Regions from separate parts of the Streptomyces sp. NPDC006365 genome, predicted to be linked through region 1. Evidence: riboswitches for the same ligand, from Rfam matches in the RefSeq annotation. Region 1 holds a riboswitch; the other holds the start of a gene.
The links. A riboswitch is a leader RNA that binds a small molecule or an ion and turns the genes downstream of it on or off. The one in region 1 is predicted to bind cyclic di-AMP.
Positions count from the first base shown of each region.

Region 2: it holds a riboswitch for cyclic di-AMP, as region 1 does, so the genes downstream of both, ACFYO0_RS23445 (transglycosylase family protein) here and ACFYO0_RS22950 (NlpC/P60 family protein) in region 1, are expected to answer to the same signal.

Region 1 covers NZ_JBIAHS010000008.1:142,028-149,433, reverse strand. Annotated here, with positions in the region: gene ACFYO0_RS22960 (NlpC/P60 family protein) at 1-166, opposite strand, end outside; gene ACFYO0_RS22955 (hypothetical protein) at 592-945, shown strand; gene ACFYO0_RS22950 (NlpC/P60 family protein) at 1,039-2,193, opposite strand; cyclic di-AMP (ydaO/yuaA leader) riboswitch at 2,201-2,373, opposite strand; gene pcrA (DNA helicase PcrA) at 2,645-5,137, shown strand; gene ACFYO0_RS22940 (M23 family metallopeptidase) at 5,172-6,749, opposite strand; gene ACFYO0_RS22935 (esterase/lipase family protein) at 6,993-7,406, opposite strand, start outside.
Region 2 covers NZ_JBIAHS010000008.1:262,909-270,314, reverse strand. Annotated here, with positions in the region: gene ACFYO0_RS23455 (cytochrome P450) at 1-420, shown strand, start outside; gene ACFYO0_RS23450 (transglycosylase family protein) at 657-1,631, shown strand; cyclic di-AMP (ydaO/yuaA leader) riboswitch at 1,836-2,004, shown strand; gene ACFYO0_RS23445 (transglycosylase family protein) at 2,009-2,704, shown strand; gene eno (phosphopyruvate hydratase) at 2,973-4,259, shown strand; gene ACFYO0_RS23435 (septum formation initiator family protein) at 4,350-4,826, shown strand; gene ACFYO0_RS23430 (DUF501 domain-containing protein) at 4,839-5,507, shown strand; gene ACFYO0_RS23425 (exopolyphosphatase) at 5,504-6,457, shown strand; gene ACFYO0_RS23420 (NAD(P)/FAD-dependent oxidoreductase) at 6,889-7,406, shown strand, end outside.

The sequences.
Region 1 (7,406 bases):
ACTTGTCGACCTTCGCCCGCACCTGATCCGGGGTCAACCGTGGCTCGGCGTGGCCCGCCCCGTCGAAGGAGGTGGCGCTCGCCGCGCCCGCGAGTGCGATCGTGAAGGCGGTGCGGGCCGTATTGCCCCCGAGTGAGCGCTGTCTTGGCTTGCGGTGCGCTGCCACCTGGACACACTTCCTTCCCGAACGGGCCGGTCACGCGTCCGGCGGCGGCCCGCACAGGGGGAGCGGGCCGCCGCCGGATCTTCTCGGCGGTGATGTCCGGCTGCCGCCCCTGGTCCGGACGGCGGTGGGGAGCCGGTCACCTGGGGAAGGACGCTAAGCCTGAGCGGGTCGGCCTGGTAACGCCATGTACGGAACTGACGGGACTGGGCCGCGAGATGACCGTGTACGACCGTGATCCCGGCCTGACGGCGCCGAGTTGACGCGAGGCGTTGACCGATGCAGCAGTCGTGGAGGCCCGGGCGGCTCGGCGGTGCTACGGGGCCCGCCAGCGCCCGTAGGCGTCCGTCAGGGCCTGTACGGGGATACGCCCGGCGGCGCGGGGTGGTGTGAGGCCGTGCACGAGCTCCCGGTTAGGCTCCGGCGTCATGGACGTACTCATCCATCTCTTCGTCGCCCTGCACATCATCGGTATCGCCGCACTCCTCGGCGGCTTCCTCACCCAGATGAAGGCGATGGGCGAGGGCACGGCCCGCTTCGGCCCCGCGATGCTCCACGGCGCGTTCACCATGCTCGTCACGGGTGTGATCCTGGTCGGCCTCAACCAGGCCGACGACCAGGCGGTCAATAACATCAAGATCGGCGTCAAGCTGGCGTTGCTGATCGTGATTCTGGGTCTCGTGTACGTGAAGCGGGACGAGGAGAAGGTGGACAAGGGCTTGTTCGGCCTGGTTGGCGGCCTGACCACCGCGAACATCTTCATCGCGGTGCTTTGGACCTGATGGCCTGAAGAGCCTCGGAAGCGGCCCCTTGAAGAGCCGCAAAACGGGCTCACGCGCGCGTGCACCCCGAAAAAGGGTCCACGCGCGCGTGCCTCACGCCGGACGGACCACGCTGTGGATCGGCATGTAGTAGATCGACTCCTCGCGGACATACGCACCCGGCTTCGGGGCGTGGATCATCATGCCGTCGCCGAGGTAGAGGCCGACGTGGCTGATGTCGTCGTAGAAGAAGACCAGGTCGCCGGGCTGGGCGCTGGCGACCGAGACCTGGGTGCCCACATTGACCTGGTCCCAGGTGGTGCGCGGGAGGGTGACGCCGGCGGCCTTCCAGGCGGCCTGGGTGAGGCCGGAGCAGTCGTAGGAGTCGGGTCCTGACGCGCCCCAGACATACGGCTTGCCGGTCTGGGCACGGGCGAAGGCGATCGCCTTCTCGCCCTTGGCGGTCGTGGTGCCCGCGGAGGTGCCCGTGCCGGTCGAGGTCTCCGCGCCGGTGGAGGGCGCGGGAGTCGGCTGGGCCTGCTGCTGCTGTTGGCGGAGCTGTTCCTCCGCGGCCTGCTGCCGCGCCAGCTCCTCCGCCTTGCGCTGGGCCTCCTCGCGCTTCTCCCGCTCGATCGCCGCGAGCCGTGCCTTTTCCTCGGTGGTCAGCCGCGAGAGCAACTGGCGCGCCTCGGCGAGTTTCCGCTGAACGTCCGCCTTGGACGACTTCAGGGTGTTCTCGGTCGTGGTGAGCGCCTGAAGGCTCTCGGAGGCCTCCTGACGCTTCTGCGTCATCTCGGACTGCTGCGTCGCATAGTCGTCGACGGCCTGCTGCTGGCGGCTGGTCAGCCGGTCCATCAGCTGGTTCTGGTCGAAGTAGTCCTGCGGGTTGTCCGCGAGCAGCAGGGACGCGGCGTCAGGGGCGGCGGCACCCGTACGGTACTGCGCGGCGGCGAACGTACCGAGCTCCTCGCGCGCCTCGTTGAGCTTCTGCGTGCGGGAGGCCACGTCGTCAAGGAGGTTGTCGACCTTCTTGCGCTGCTTGCCGGTCTTCTCCTTGGCGCCGTTGTACTTCTCGGTCGCCGTCTCCGCCTGCTGGTAGAGGTCGTCGACCTTCTTCTGGACTTCGTCGAGGCTGGGCTTCGGCTCCGCCGAGGGCGAAGCGTTCGCGGTCTGCGACAGGAGGGCCACCGAGGTGAGAGCGGCGGTGGCGAGGGCAGGGGTCCGTATGCCCTTGGGACTGGACGACCGCGCTTTGCGGTGTGGCGCCACGAAGGCGACTCCTTCCGTGCTCCGCCTACCGAGTTAGCTGTCGGGTTCGGGCGTGTGCTTCGGAAGGTTTGCCCTACGGCCCTTCTCCCCTGAGGGAGTTGGACCGATTCACCCCAAGGTCGGTGGGTCCCCGGCTCCGGGTGGCCCACAAGGGCGTACCGGACTCGGCGGGAGCCGCACGGCCCGGCGACGTTCGCCGGTGGGGGTCGAGCGGCCCACTGCGAAAGCTAACCAACTCGTGTGGCTCCTGTGAAGGTTGATGTGCGAATTGTCCGATACGTTTTCGTGACCTTAGCCTCAGGTGTCATGATCCGTCGCCGACCGTGACGGGGCGGTCCTGGAGAGTGAGAGGGATCCCGGCAGGCTCGCACCGGCAGAGCCGTCAGGTTTTGAGCGCAGCTTTTCAGGGCGGCCGCGAGGTGTCAGTGGGGGAGCCTAGACTCGGAGAGCGATGAGCAGCCTCTTTGATGACAGCTTCCTGGCGGACCTCAAACCCTCGCGGGACCGCGAGGAAGAGCCCCCGCCACCGCCCGAGGACGAGCACGTACCGGAGCAGGTTCCGGACGATCTGTTCGGCGGGAAGTTCGACGTGCCGCCGGACCGGGAGGCCTACTACCGCGATGGTGCCCCCCGTCCCCATGTGGACGCGGCCGCGCTTCTGGAGGGGCTGAACGACAACCAGCGCGCGGCGGTCGTGCACTCCGGCTCCCCCCTGCTCATCGTGGCCGGCGCCGGGTCCGGCAAGACCCGTGTGCTCACGCACCGGATCGCGTACCTGCTCGGCGAGCGGAAGGTGCACCCGGGTCAGATCCTCGCGATCACGTTCACCAACAAGGCCGCGGGCGAGATGAAGGAGCGCGTCGAGCACCTCGTCGGCCCGCGTGCGAACGCGATGTGGGTGATGACCTTCCACAGCGCGTGTGTACGGATTCTGCGGCGGGAGTCGAAGAAGCTCGGCTTCACGTCCTCGTTCTCGATCTACGACGCCGCCGACAGCAAGCGCCTCATGGCCCTGGTCTGCCGCGACCTGGACCTCGACCCGAAGCGCTTCCCGCCCAAGTCCTTCAGCGCCAAGATCTCGAACCTCAAGAACGAGCTGATCGACGAAGAGGATTTCGCGGCACAGGCCTCCGACGGCTTCGAGAAGACCCTCGCCCAGGCATACGCGCTCTACCAGTCGCGACTGCGCGAGGCGAACGCCCTCGACTTCGACGACCTGATCATGACGACGGTCAACCTCCTGCGTGCCTTCCCGGACGTCGCCGAGCACTACCGCCGCCGCTTCCGCCACGTCCTCGTGGACGAATACCAGGACACGAACCACGCCCAGTACGCCCTCGTACGGGAACTCGTCGGTACCTCCGAGCACCCCGTGGACGTACCCCCGAGCGAGCACGACGTGCCGCCCGCCGAGCTGTGCGTCGTCGGTGACGCCGACCAGTCCATCTACGCCTTCCGCGGCGCGACGATCCGCAACATCCTCCAGTTCGAGGAGGACTACCCGGACGCGACGACGATCCTCCTGGAGCAGAACTACCGCTCCACACAGACGATCCTGAGCGCCGCGAACGCGGTCATCGAGCGCAACGAAAGCCGCCGCCCCAAGAACCTGTGGACCAACGCGGGCGCGGGCGCGCGCATCACCGGCTACGTCGCCGACACGGAACACGACGAGGCGCAGTTCGTCGCCGACGAGATCGACCGGCTGACGGACGCCGGTGAGGCGAAGGCCGGCGACGTCGCCGTCTTCTACCGTACGAACGCCCAGTCCCGTGTCTTCGAAGAGGTCTTCATCCGCGTCGGCCTGCCCTACAAGGTCGTCGGCGGCGTCCGCTTCTACGAGCGCAAGGAAGTCCGGGACGTCCTCGCGTACTTGAGGGTGCTCGCCAACCCGGAGGACTCCGTACCGCTGAGGCGGATTCTCAACGTCCCCAAGCGGGGCATCGGAGACCGGGCCGAGGCGATGATCGACGCACTCGCCTCGCGGGAGAAGATCAGCTTCTCGCAGGCGCTGCGCCGCGTCGACGAGGCGTACGGCATGGCGGCCCGCTCCACGAACGCCGTCAAGCGGTTCAACACGCTGATGGAGGAGCTGCGGACCATCGTCGAGTCGGGCGCGGGCCCGGCCACGGTCCTGGAGGCCGTGCTCGAACGCACCGGCTATCTGGCCGAGTTGCAGGCCTCCACGGACCCGCAGGACGAGACCCGTATCGAGAACCTTCAGGAACTCGCCGCCGTGGCCCTGGAATTCGAGCAGGACGCCGGTGAGGGCGAGGCCGCGGGCGGCCTGTCGGACTTCCTGGAGCGGGTCGCGCTCGTCGCCGACTCCGACCAGATCCCGGACGAGGAGGAGGACGGCTCCGGCGTCATAACGCTCATGACCCTCCACACCGCCAAGGGCCTCGAATTCCCCGTGGTGTTCCTGACCGGCATGGAGGACGGCGTCTTCCCGCACATGCGCTCTCTCGGCCAGACCAAGGAGCTGGAGGAGGAGCGGCGGCTCGCGTATGTCGGCATCACACGCGCGCGGGAGCGGCTGTATCTGACGCGGTCCTCGATGCGGAGTGCCTGGGGGCAGCCCTCGTACAACCCGCCGTCCCGCTTCCTGGAGGAGATCCCGGACACCCATCTGGAGTGGAAGCGGACGGGGTCCATGGGAGCGGTGGCCTCCGGCCCCGCGGCGGGCGTGGCGGCCTCCCTGTCCTCCTCCCGCACGCGCTCGGCGGCCTCGGGCGCCTCCGGCTTCGCCACGCGGCGTGGCGGTGCCACGGAGAAGCCGGTGGTGTCGCTGGCGGTGGGGGACCGGGTCACCCACGACCAGTTCGGGCTCGGCACGGTGGTCGGCGTGAAGGGCACAGGGTCGAACGCCGAGGCGACGATCGACTTCGGGGACACAAAGCCGAAGCGGCTGTTGCTGCGGTACGCGCCGGTGGAGAAGCTGTAGCCCTGCGGGGCTCGGTGGCCGCGCGGCGGGGCGGTTACGTCGGGTTGAGGCCGTGGCTGCGGAGCCACGACAGGGGGTCGATCGCGTCGCCGCCGCCCGGGCGTACCTCGAAGTGGAGGTGCGGGCCGGTCGAGTTGCCGGAGTTGCCGGAGAACGCGATCGGGTCGCCGGCCTTCACCTCGGTCCCGGAAGCGACCTTGTACGTGGAGAGGTGGCAGTACCACGTCTCCGTACCGTCCTTCGCGGTCACGATCGCCATGTTCCCGTACGCGCTGTTCCACTCCGTACGGACGACGCCGTCGGTCGCGGCCATCACCGTCGTGCCGTACGAGACGGGGAAGTCGATGCCCGTGTGCACGGACATCCAGTTGATGCCGGCCTGGCCGTAGTAGGCGCTGAGCCCCTTCTGCTCGACCGGCACCGCGAACTTCGGACGCAGCCGCTCCTTGCGCGCCGCCTCCGCCGCTGCCCGCTTCTTCTCGGCCTCCTGCTGGGCCTTGAGATCGATCCGCTCCTGCGTACGGCTCGCCCGGTCGGCGAAGTCGTCCGCGTCCGCGGTCAGGCTCTCGAGCTGGGTGTCGAGCTTGTTGTTGGCGGTCGCCGGCTGCACAGCGGTCGTGCCGGTCGCGGCCGTCGTCTCGTTGCCTTCGTTCCCGTTCCCGCTGCCCACGGATGCCGCCGCGATCCCGGCCACACCCATCACGCACGCGGACGGCACGGCGACCGTCAGCAGAGCGGAACGCTTGGGCGGGGTACGGCGGCGGGAGCGGGATGCTGCGCGGGATGCGGTGCGGGACCCCGGGCGGGGGGCCGGCAGGACGGCGGTGGCGTCCGGGGCGAGCTCTTCGGGGCCGTCGACGAGAAGTGGTTCCTCGTGGCTGCTGGTGCTGATACCGGTGCCGGCGTCCGGATCCAGGCCGCCGGAGGAAGGGAACTCGTCTTCTATGGCGGACTGTTGTTCGTATGTGACCGGCTCGAAGATCGCTGTGGCCGACTGATCGTGCGGCTCATGCGGCTCGTGTTGGTCGGACGACTCGTGCTGTTCGCCGCCGTCGGAGTTCCATGCCGTGGCGTCGTACGCACCCGAGTCGAAGGTCTGCGTGTTCCACTGCTGAGCCTGGCCGAACGGTTCGGCCTGCAGCCAGGCGTTCGCGTCCCACTGACCGCTGATGTCGGGGCCTGTGGACTGCGCAGGGATCCCGACGAGCGGCTGGTGGCCGGAGGTGTCCGTCCACAGGCCGGTCGCGTCATGGCCGCCGGTGTCGTACGCGGCGTGATGCTGGGCCGCGTAGGGGTCGTAGTTCAGCGTCTGGTGACTGCCGGTGGACGTGTACGAACCGGTGGCACCGCTGCCCGGCAGGTCGCCGAAGAGGGGGTCGGTCTCGAAGCTCGTCGTGGCCTCGAAGGGCGGCGCCGCGCAGGCGCCCGGTGTGCCGTATGTGTCGTAGATGCCGGTGGGCGCCGCGTCAAATCCAGTGGCGGTGTAGGCGTCGTACGTGGTGAAGTCGCCGTACTGGACCCCGTGCTCGCCATGCGACGCGAAGTGCGTCGAGGCAGCTTCGGGAGCCGCGGCCGGGGGCGGCACGGTCCCCGACGGGTGACGGTCGTTCACCAACTTCTCTTTCGCCTCGACGACAGGGGCGCTGGCAGAGCAGTGCGGTGACTGTACCCGGCGGTTGACGGGCGCGACAATCTTCGGCCGTCATCCCCCGCTCGGGAAACGGGCATTCGGCCGCCTTTCGGCGGACTGCGGGTGCGACTTTGGCCTTTCGTTCGATAAACGTTCGAGGGCGCGTGGGTGTTCCCCAGCTGTTCGGCGTTCGAGGTCCCGTCGGCGTGCGGTGCGTGTTGTGACTTACGCCACGGTTAGTCCGCCGGTGCGTGCGGCGGCAGGGACTCCCGCGGTCTCCTCGATGTCGAGCGCCTGCCGTATGCCCACTGCGACCGCCGGGTGTACGGGCAGGGCGAGGTGGCCTATCCCGCTCACTCGTACGTTCTGCGCGAGCAGGTCCGGGTGCTCGACGCAGGCCGTCTCCAACGGGTCCATCAGCTGGTCGAGGTCGCTCCAAAAGCTCACAAACCGGGTCCGACAGGCCGGTGCGGGCTCGCGCAGCTCCTCGAGCACGGTGGAGTCGGGCCGCATTTGCCGCACGATCGGATGCGCGTTCATCAGCGGTGCCACGCGCGTGCCCGAGTGCGGTGTGCCCAACGTCACAAGAGTCCGTACGCGGATGTCACCGCCCAGGCGCTGCACGTAATAACGCGCGAT
Region 2 (7,406 bases), 120 kb from region 1:
CTGCTCCGGTACGACGGCCCCGTGGAGCTGGCCACCTGGCGGTTCGCGACGGAGGCGGTCACCATCGGCGGGCAGCACATCGCGGTCGGCGACCCCGTACTCGTCGTACTCGCCGCCGCCGACCGTGACCCCGAGCGGTTCGACGACTCCGACACCCTCGACCTCGGCAGACGCGACAACCAGCACCTCGGTTATGGGCACGGCATCCACTACTGCCTGGGCGCACCCCTCGCCCGGCTGGAAGGCCGGACCGCACTCGCGACGCTCCTCACCCGCCTCCCCGATCTGCAACTAGCAGTGAATTCAACAGATTTGCGGTGGCGTGGGGGACTCATCATGCGCGGCCTGCGGACGTTGCCCGTCAGCTTCACCCTCTCTTCGCCCGGTTTCAGTGCCGGCGAAGCCCGGACTCAAGACTGACGAACCCCCAGCTCAAAGCTGACGTACCCTCAAGTCCGTGATCTTCACGTGATCTGCGCTACATCTACTGGTGACAAGTGATCGGGTCCCACTAGGTTCACGCGAAAGCGAACCTCATCAGTCCCATGGGTCACACCCACGTCACACACTGTCGCGTGAAAGGCAATCGCATGCTCTCCGGGAACGGTCGACACCGTCGCCCCCGTCAGGCGCCGGCTCTCTTTGTGGCGGCAGGGGTGACCGGATCGGCCATCGCGATCCCCCTCCTCGCGGCGAGCAGCGCGAGTGCCGCCAGTGGTGCGACCTGGGACGCGGTCGCCGAGTGCGAGAGCGGCGGCTCGTGGAGCGCCAACTCCGGCAACGGGGAGTACGGCGGCCTCCAGATAGCCCAGGAGGAGTGGGAGCAGTACGGCGGTCTCGACTACGCGATGAGGGCCGACCTGGCCAGTCGCTCGCAGCAGATAGCCGTCGCCGAGAAGATCCTCGCGGACAAGGGTACGAGCCCCTGGGCGACCTGTGGACTGGTCGCGGGCCTGACGCAGAACTCCGACTCGGCCGACGTTGACACGGGCCTGGCGCAGGATTCGCCCACACCGACCTCCACTCCGCCCACCGAGGCGGACTCGGGATCGGGCTCCGATTCGGGGCGGACGTCAAGTGACCACTCCGCAAAGGATGAATCGTCCGACAGTTCCGACAGTTCCGACTCGTCCGGTACATCCGCTGATTCGGGATCGTCCGGTACGTCCGGGTCGTCCACCGACGGTTCGCAGGACTCCGGCAGCGATTCCACCGCCGAATCACCGAGCCCCGACAGCTCGCCCAGTCCATCCACGGGTGCGACGAATGAGGGCGAATCAGGCAACTCGGGTGAGAACGCCGACTCTTCGACCGGCGGGAGTGAGAGTACGAACACAGATCACGGCACCGGCCGTCACCGTGGCGGCAGCGCCGAAGAGGGTGCCGATGCCCCCCGTGTGGACGACTCCGCCGGCCGGCATGCCTCGCGCGCGGGCAGCGCCTCACGCGATGCGGCGGACGCTTCGGACGGCTCGTACACCGTCCGTTCCGGAGACAGCCTCTCGGCAATCGCCGACTCCCTTGACCTCCAAGGCGGATGGTCCGAGTTGTACTCCGCGAACAAGCACACTGTCGGCGCCGATCCGGACCTCATCCTCCCCGGTCAGCGCCTTGAACTCGGCGCAGAGTGAGTGGTGTGCAAGGTGCCGAACCGGGCCAAAAGTAGCGGCAGTTCGTGCCGGATGTCCGGTTTGGTGAAAGTGAGACATGGATCTCAAAGGCCCTGATCGTCTTTGAAATTCGGCGGATCGCATGTTTACGGTCGTGACCGCTCGCCACAGCGGGCCCCGACGGACGTCACGCCGAATCCTGCCAACGGCCGTACGGGAACAGTCGTCGCGTAAGCGCCGTAGGCAGGAGCGGGGGACCCAAGGTAAGTGCCGGGCCCGGTCGTCGAGACCAGGTGCGGCTTGGGGTGAAGTCGTGCGGAGCGATCCGCACGGCCGGGCAACTCACCAGGCCCGAACCCGACAGCTCACCTCGTAGGCGTCGGTGAGGGGATCTCTTCATGCTGCTTTCCGGCAAGGGCAAGCACCGTCGCCCGTCCAAGGCCACCCGCATAGCCACGCTCGCCGGTGTCACCGGTGCCGCCATCGCCGCCCCGCTGATGGTGTCGGGTACGGCTTCCGCTGCCACCGCCTCCGAGTGGGACGCCGTCGCCCAGTGCGAGTCGGGCGGCAACTGGTCCATCAACACCGGCAACGGCTACTACGGCGGCCTGCAGTTCTCCGCCTCCACCTGGGCCGGCTACGGCGGCACGAAGTACGCCGCCACCGCCGACCAGGCCAGCAAGGCCCAGCAGATCGAGATCGCCGAGAAGGTCCTCGCGGGTCAGGGCAAGGGTGCCTGGCCGGTCTGCGGCAAGGGTCTGTCGAGCGCCGCGTACACCGGCGGCGGCTCCTCGGGCTCCGGTGCCGCGCAGGAGAACACCCAGCAGTCCCAGCAGCAGAGCGCCCCGGCCCAGGAGGAGCGCGCTTCCCGCTCCGCGGACCGTCCGGCTGCCAAGAAGACCGTCACCACCCCGACCGGCAAGAAGGTCAAGAAGGGCGACGGCGAGTACAAGGTCGTCAAGGGTGACACCCTCAGCGAGATCGCCACGGAGAACGACGTCAAGGGCGGCTGGCAGAAGCTGTTCAAGCTGAACGACGACATCGTCGACAACGCGGACGTCATCTACCCGGGCCAGCAGCTGCACCTCAGCTGAACTGAGCCCCGGCTCAGCTGAAGCCCGGCCCCCAGAGCGGCCGAAGCTGAGCCCCCAGCAGTCCCGCCCCGGTGCGTCTTCCCCCGTACGCACCGGGGCGGGACTTTTTGTTCAGTTCGGAAACAATTCGCCTTCGGTTCGGCCCATAAGAGGGGTGGACGGCTGGCTGAGCGCCCGGAGCCGGTTAGGCTCGTCATCGCGGAGCCGCCGCGGCTTCGCGCTGTGCGGGCCCAGCGGCCCGCGTAATCGCGTCACATCCCAGAAGGAGATGCTCGTGCCGTCCATCGACGTCGTCGTAGCCCGGGAAATCCTGGACTCCCGAGGCAATCCCACGGTCGAGGTCGAGGTCGGCCTCGACGACGGCAGCACGGGTCGTGCCGCCGTTCCGTCCGGCGCCTCCACGGGCGCCTTCGAGGCTGTCGAACTCCGCGACGGAGACGCCAACCGCTACCTCGGCAAGGGTGTCGAGAAGGCCGTCCTCGCCGTCATCGAGCAGCTCGGCCCGGAGCTCGTCGGTTACGACGCCACCGAGCAGCGACTGATCGACCAGGCCATGATCGACCTGGACGCCACCGACAACAAGGGCTCGCTCGGAGCCAACGCCATCCTCGGCGTCTCCCTCGCCGTCGCGCACGCCGCCTCCGAGGCCAGCGACCTCCCGCTGTTCCGTTACCTGGGCGGGCCGAACGCGCACCTGCTGCCCGTACCGATGATGAACATCCTGAACGGCGGCTCGCACGCCGACTCGAACGTGGACATCCAGGAGTTCATGATCGCCCCCATCGGCGCGGAGTCCTTCTCCGAGGCGCTGCGCTGGGGCGCCGAGGTCTACCACACCCTCAAGAAGGTGCTGAAGACCAAGGGCCTGTCCACCGGCCTCGGCGACGAGGGCGGCTTCGCCCCGAACCTGGAGTCCAACCGCGCCGCCCTCGACCTCATCATCGAGGCCATCAAGGAGGCCGGCTACCAGCCCGGCGAGCAGGTCGCCCTGGCGCTCGACGTCGCCGCCTCCGAGTTCTACAAGGACGGCTCGTACCTCTTCGAGGGCAAGTCGCGCTCGGCCGCCGAGATGACGGAGTACTACGAGGAGCTCGTCGCCTCGTACCCGCTCGTCTCCATCGAGGACCCGCTGTTCGAGGACGACTGGGCTGGCTGGAAGGTCATCACCGACAAGATCGGTGACAAGGTCCAGATCGTCGGCGACGACCTCTTCGTCACCAACCCGGAGCGCCTCGCCCGCGGTATCGAGGAGGGCTCCGCCAACGCCCTGCTGGTCAAGGTCAACCAGATCGGCTCGCTGACCGAGACCCTGGACGCCGTGGAGCTGGCCCAGCGCAACGGCTTCAAGTGCATGATGTCCCACCGCTCGGGCGAGACCGAGGACGTCACCATCGCCGACCTCGCCGTCGCCACCAACTGTGGCCAGATCAAGACCGGCGCCCCGGCCCGCTCGGACCGCGTCGCCAAGTACAACCAGCTGCTGCGCATCGAGGAGATCCTCGACGACGCTGCGGTGTACGCGGGCCGTTCGGCCTTCCCCCGTTTCAAGGGCTGACCTGCACAGGCACCTCCTTGCCCACGTCCCCGTACGCGGTCCCGTACCGTGTGCGGGGACGTACGCGTGTATGAAGGGGAGGCGGGTGACATGGCCGGGAAGGACCGGGACCGGTTCTCCACCGCGACCAGGCTGCGACTGCTCGGCGAGCAGACGGCGGCGCGCGTCTACCGCTCCCAGACCAGGCGCCAGGCCCGCCGCTCCCGGCTGACCGGGAGGGCCGCGCTCCTCGCCCTCGTCCTGTGCACCCTGGTCGTCGCCCTCGCGTATCCGACCCGGCAGTACGTCTCCCAGCGCGCCGAGATCGCCGAACTCGAGCGGGAGCGGGAGCAGGCCCGTGAGAAGGTCGAGCAGCTGCGCGACCTCAAGGCACGCTGGCAGGACGACGCGTACGCCGAGCAGCGAATCCGCGAGCGCCTGCACTACGTGAAGCCGGGCGAAACCGGCTACATCGTGATCGATCCGAACGCGGCGAAGAAGTCGCGTACGACGCAAGGGGTGGCCGCCCGCCCCTGGTACGCCAATGTCTGGGACGGGGTCGACAAGGCCGACCGCGCCGACCAGTGAATGCTGAATGCGATGAGAAAGACGGCTATGGACACTCCCGCCCGCCGCCCGACCACCACCCCTCAGGGGCAGCGCTCCGCGCTGACGCTGTTTGATCTGCCTCCCACGCCGCGAACCGAGCCCACCGACGCGGACGTCGAGGCCTTCAAGCAGCAACTCGGGCGCCCGCCACGAGGTCTGCGCGCGATCGCGCACCGTTGCCCGTGCGGTCAGCCCGACGTGGTCGAGACGGCGCCGCGACTGCCGGACGGTACGCCGTTCCCGACGACGTACTACCTGACGTGCCCTCGGGCCGCCTCCGCGATCGGCACCCTCGAGGCGAACGGCGTAATGAAGGAGATGACGGAGCGGCTGGCCGCCGACCCCGACCTGGCCGCCGCGTACCGCGCCGCCCACGAGGACTACCTCGCCCGCCGCGACGCCATCGAGGTCCTGGAGGGCTTCCCCAGCGCGGGCGGCATGCCGGACCGGGTGAAGTGCCTGCACGTGCTCGTGGCCCACTCCCTGGCCGCGGGCCCCGGAGTGAACCCGCTGGGCGACGAGGCGCTCGCGATGCTGCCCGAGTGGTGGTGGAAGGGGCCGTGCGTGACACCGTCGCAGTCCCAGGAGGACATCGTGAAGGCCGGCGCCAACGGAGGAGAGTTCTTCAGTACTGAGGAAGGGGAAGGTGGCAAGAAGTGACACGCGTCGCCGCCGTCGACTGCGGTACGAACTCCATCCGCCTCCTCGTCGCCGATGCCGACCCGGCGACGGGTGAACTCGTCGACCTGGACCGGCGGATGACCATCGTCCGGCTCGGCCAGGGCGTCGACCGTACGGGCCGCCTCGCGCCCGAGGCGCTGGAGCGGACGTTCGCCGCCTGCAAGGAGTACGCGGCGATCATCAAGGAACACGGAGCGGAGCGCGTCCGCTTCGTGGCGACCTCCGCCTCCCGGGACGCCGAGAACCGCGACGACTTCGTGCGGGGCGTCCTGGACATCCTGGGCGTGGAGCCCGAGGTCATCACCGGTGACGAGGAGGCGGAGTTCTCCTTCACGGGCGCCACCAAGGAGCTGAGCGGCCGGGCGGACCTCGCCAAGCCCTACCTGGTCGTGGACATCGGAGGCGGCTCCACCGAGTTCGTCGTCGGCGACGACCACGTACGCGGCACACGCTCGGTCGACATCGGCTGCGTACGCATGACGGAACGCCACCTCCTGCACGACTCAGTGGTCGCCGATCCGCCGACTCCCGATCGGATCAGCGCCATTCGCGCCGACATCGAGGCGGCCCTCGACCTCGTCGGGCAGAGCGTCCCCCTGCGCGAGGCCCGCACGCTGGTCGGGCTCGCGGGTTCCGTCACCACGGTGTCGGCGATCGCGCAGAACCTCCCGGCGTACGACCCGGCCGCCATCCACCACTCCCGGGTCCCGTACGCCCGCGTCCGCGAAATCACCGAGTCCCTCCTGACCTCCACCCACGCCGAGCGCGCCGCGATCCCCTCCATGCACCCGGGCCGCGTGGACGTCATCGGTACCGGCGCTCTCGTTCTCCTCTCGATCATGGAGCGGATCGGGGCGGAGGAGGTCGTCGTGAGCGAGCACGACATCCTTGACGGGATCGCTTGGAAGGCCGCAGAGGATCTTGAGTAGGCCTCTTAAGCTACCCACGGGTAGTAACGCCTGAGCGGTTCCGGTAACGTATGAGCGCGCCTGAGGGGGCCCGGAAGACCTCTCGGAAACGTCCCGCGGAGAAACTTCGTGAAGTTCTTCACAAGGAAATCGACCCTGCTGAGGGAGGTTTTTGACGTCTGAGGCGGGACGGGAGTCGTACGGGGTTCCGGAGCGGATGTGCGAGTTCGTTTCCGGGGTGCCGCGAGGCGCGGGAACGGGCGACTGGTTCAGCCCGGTCGTGAGCCCAAAGGGCAGCTCACGCGGTGTTGACAACCCCCCAAAGGCCCCCATGGTTCCGCCGTACGGGCAGGGTTCGGAGAATGTGGGCCGGGCAGTGTAGCAGAGGGTGCGACCGAGCTTGTGAAGGGGCGCACGAGCTACCCCCCTGGGACGGGTGGATACTCGATGGCATGAGCACCACGGAGCGTCCCAGGATCCTCGTAGTAGGCGGTGGGTACGTAGGCCTGTACGCAGCTCGGCGCATTCTGAAGAAGATGCGCTACGGCGAGGCGACCGTCACGGTCGTCGACCCCCGGTCGTACATGACCTACCAGCCCTTCCTCCCCGAAGCCGCCGCCGGCAGCATTTCGCCTCGGCATGTCGTCGTCCCCCTGCGACGCGTGCTGCCCAAGGCGGAAGTTCTGACCGGCCGGGTCACCACCATCGACCAGGACCGCAAGGTCGCCACGATCGCCCCCCTCGTGGGTGAGGCGTACGAGCTGCCTTTCGACTACCTCGTCATCGCGATGGGCGCGGTCTCCCGCACCTTCCCGATCCCCGGCCTCGCCGAGCAGGGCATCGGTATGAAGGGCATCGAGGAGGCCATCGGCCTGCGCAACCACGTGCTTGAGCAGCTCGACAAGGCGGACTCCACGACCGACGACGAGGTCCGCCGCAAGGCGCTCACCTTCGTCTTCGTCGGTGGCGG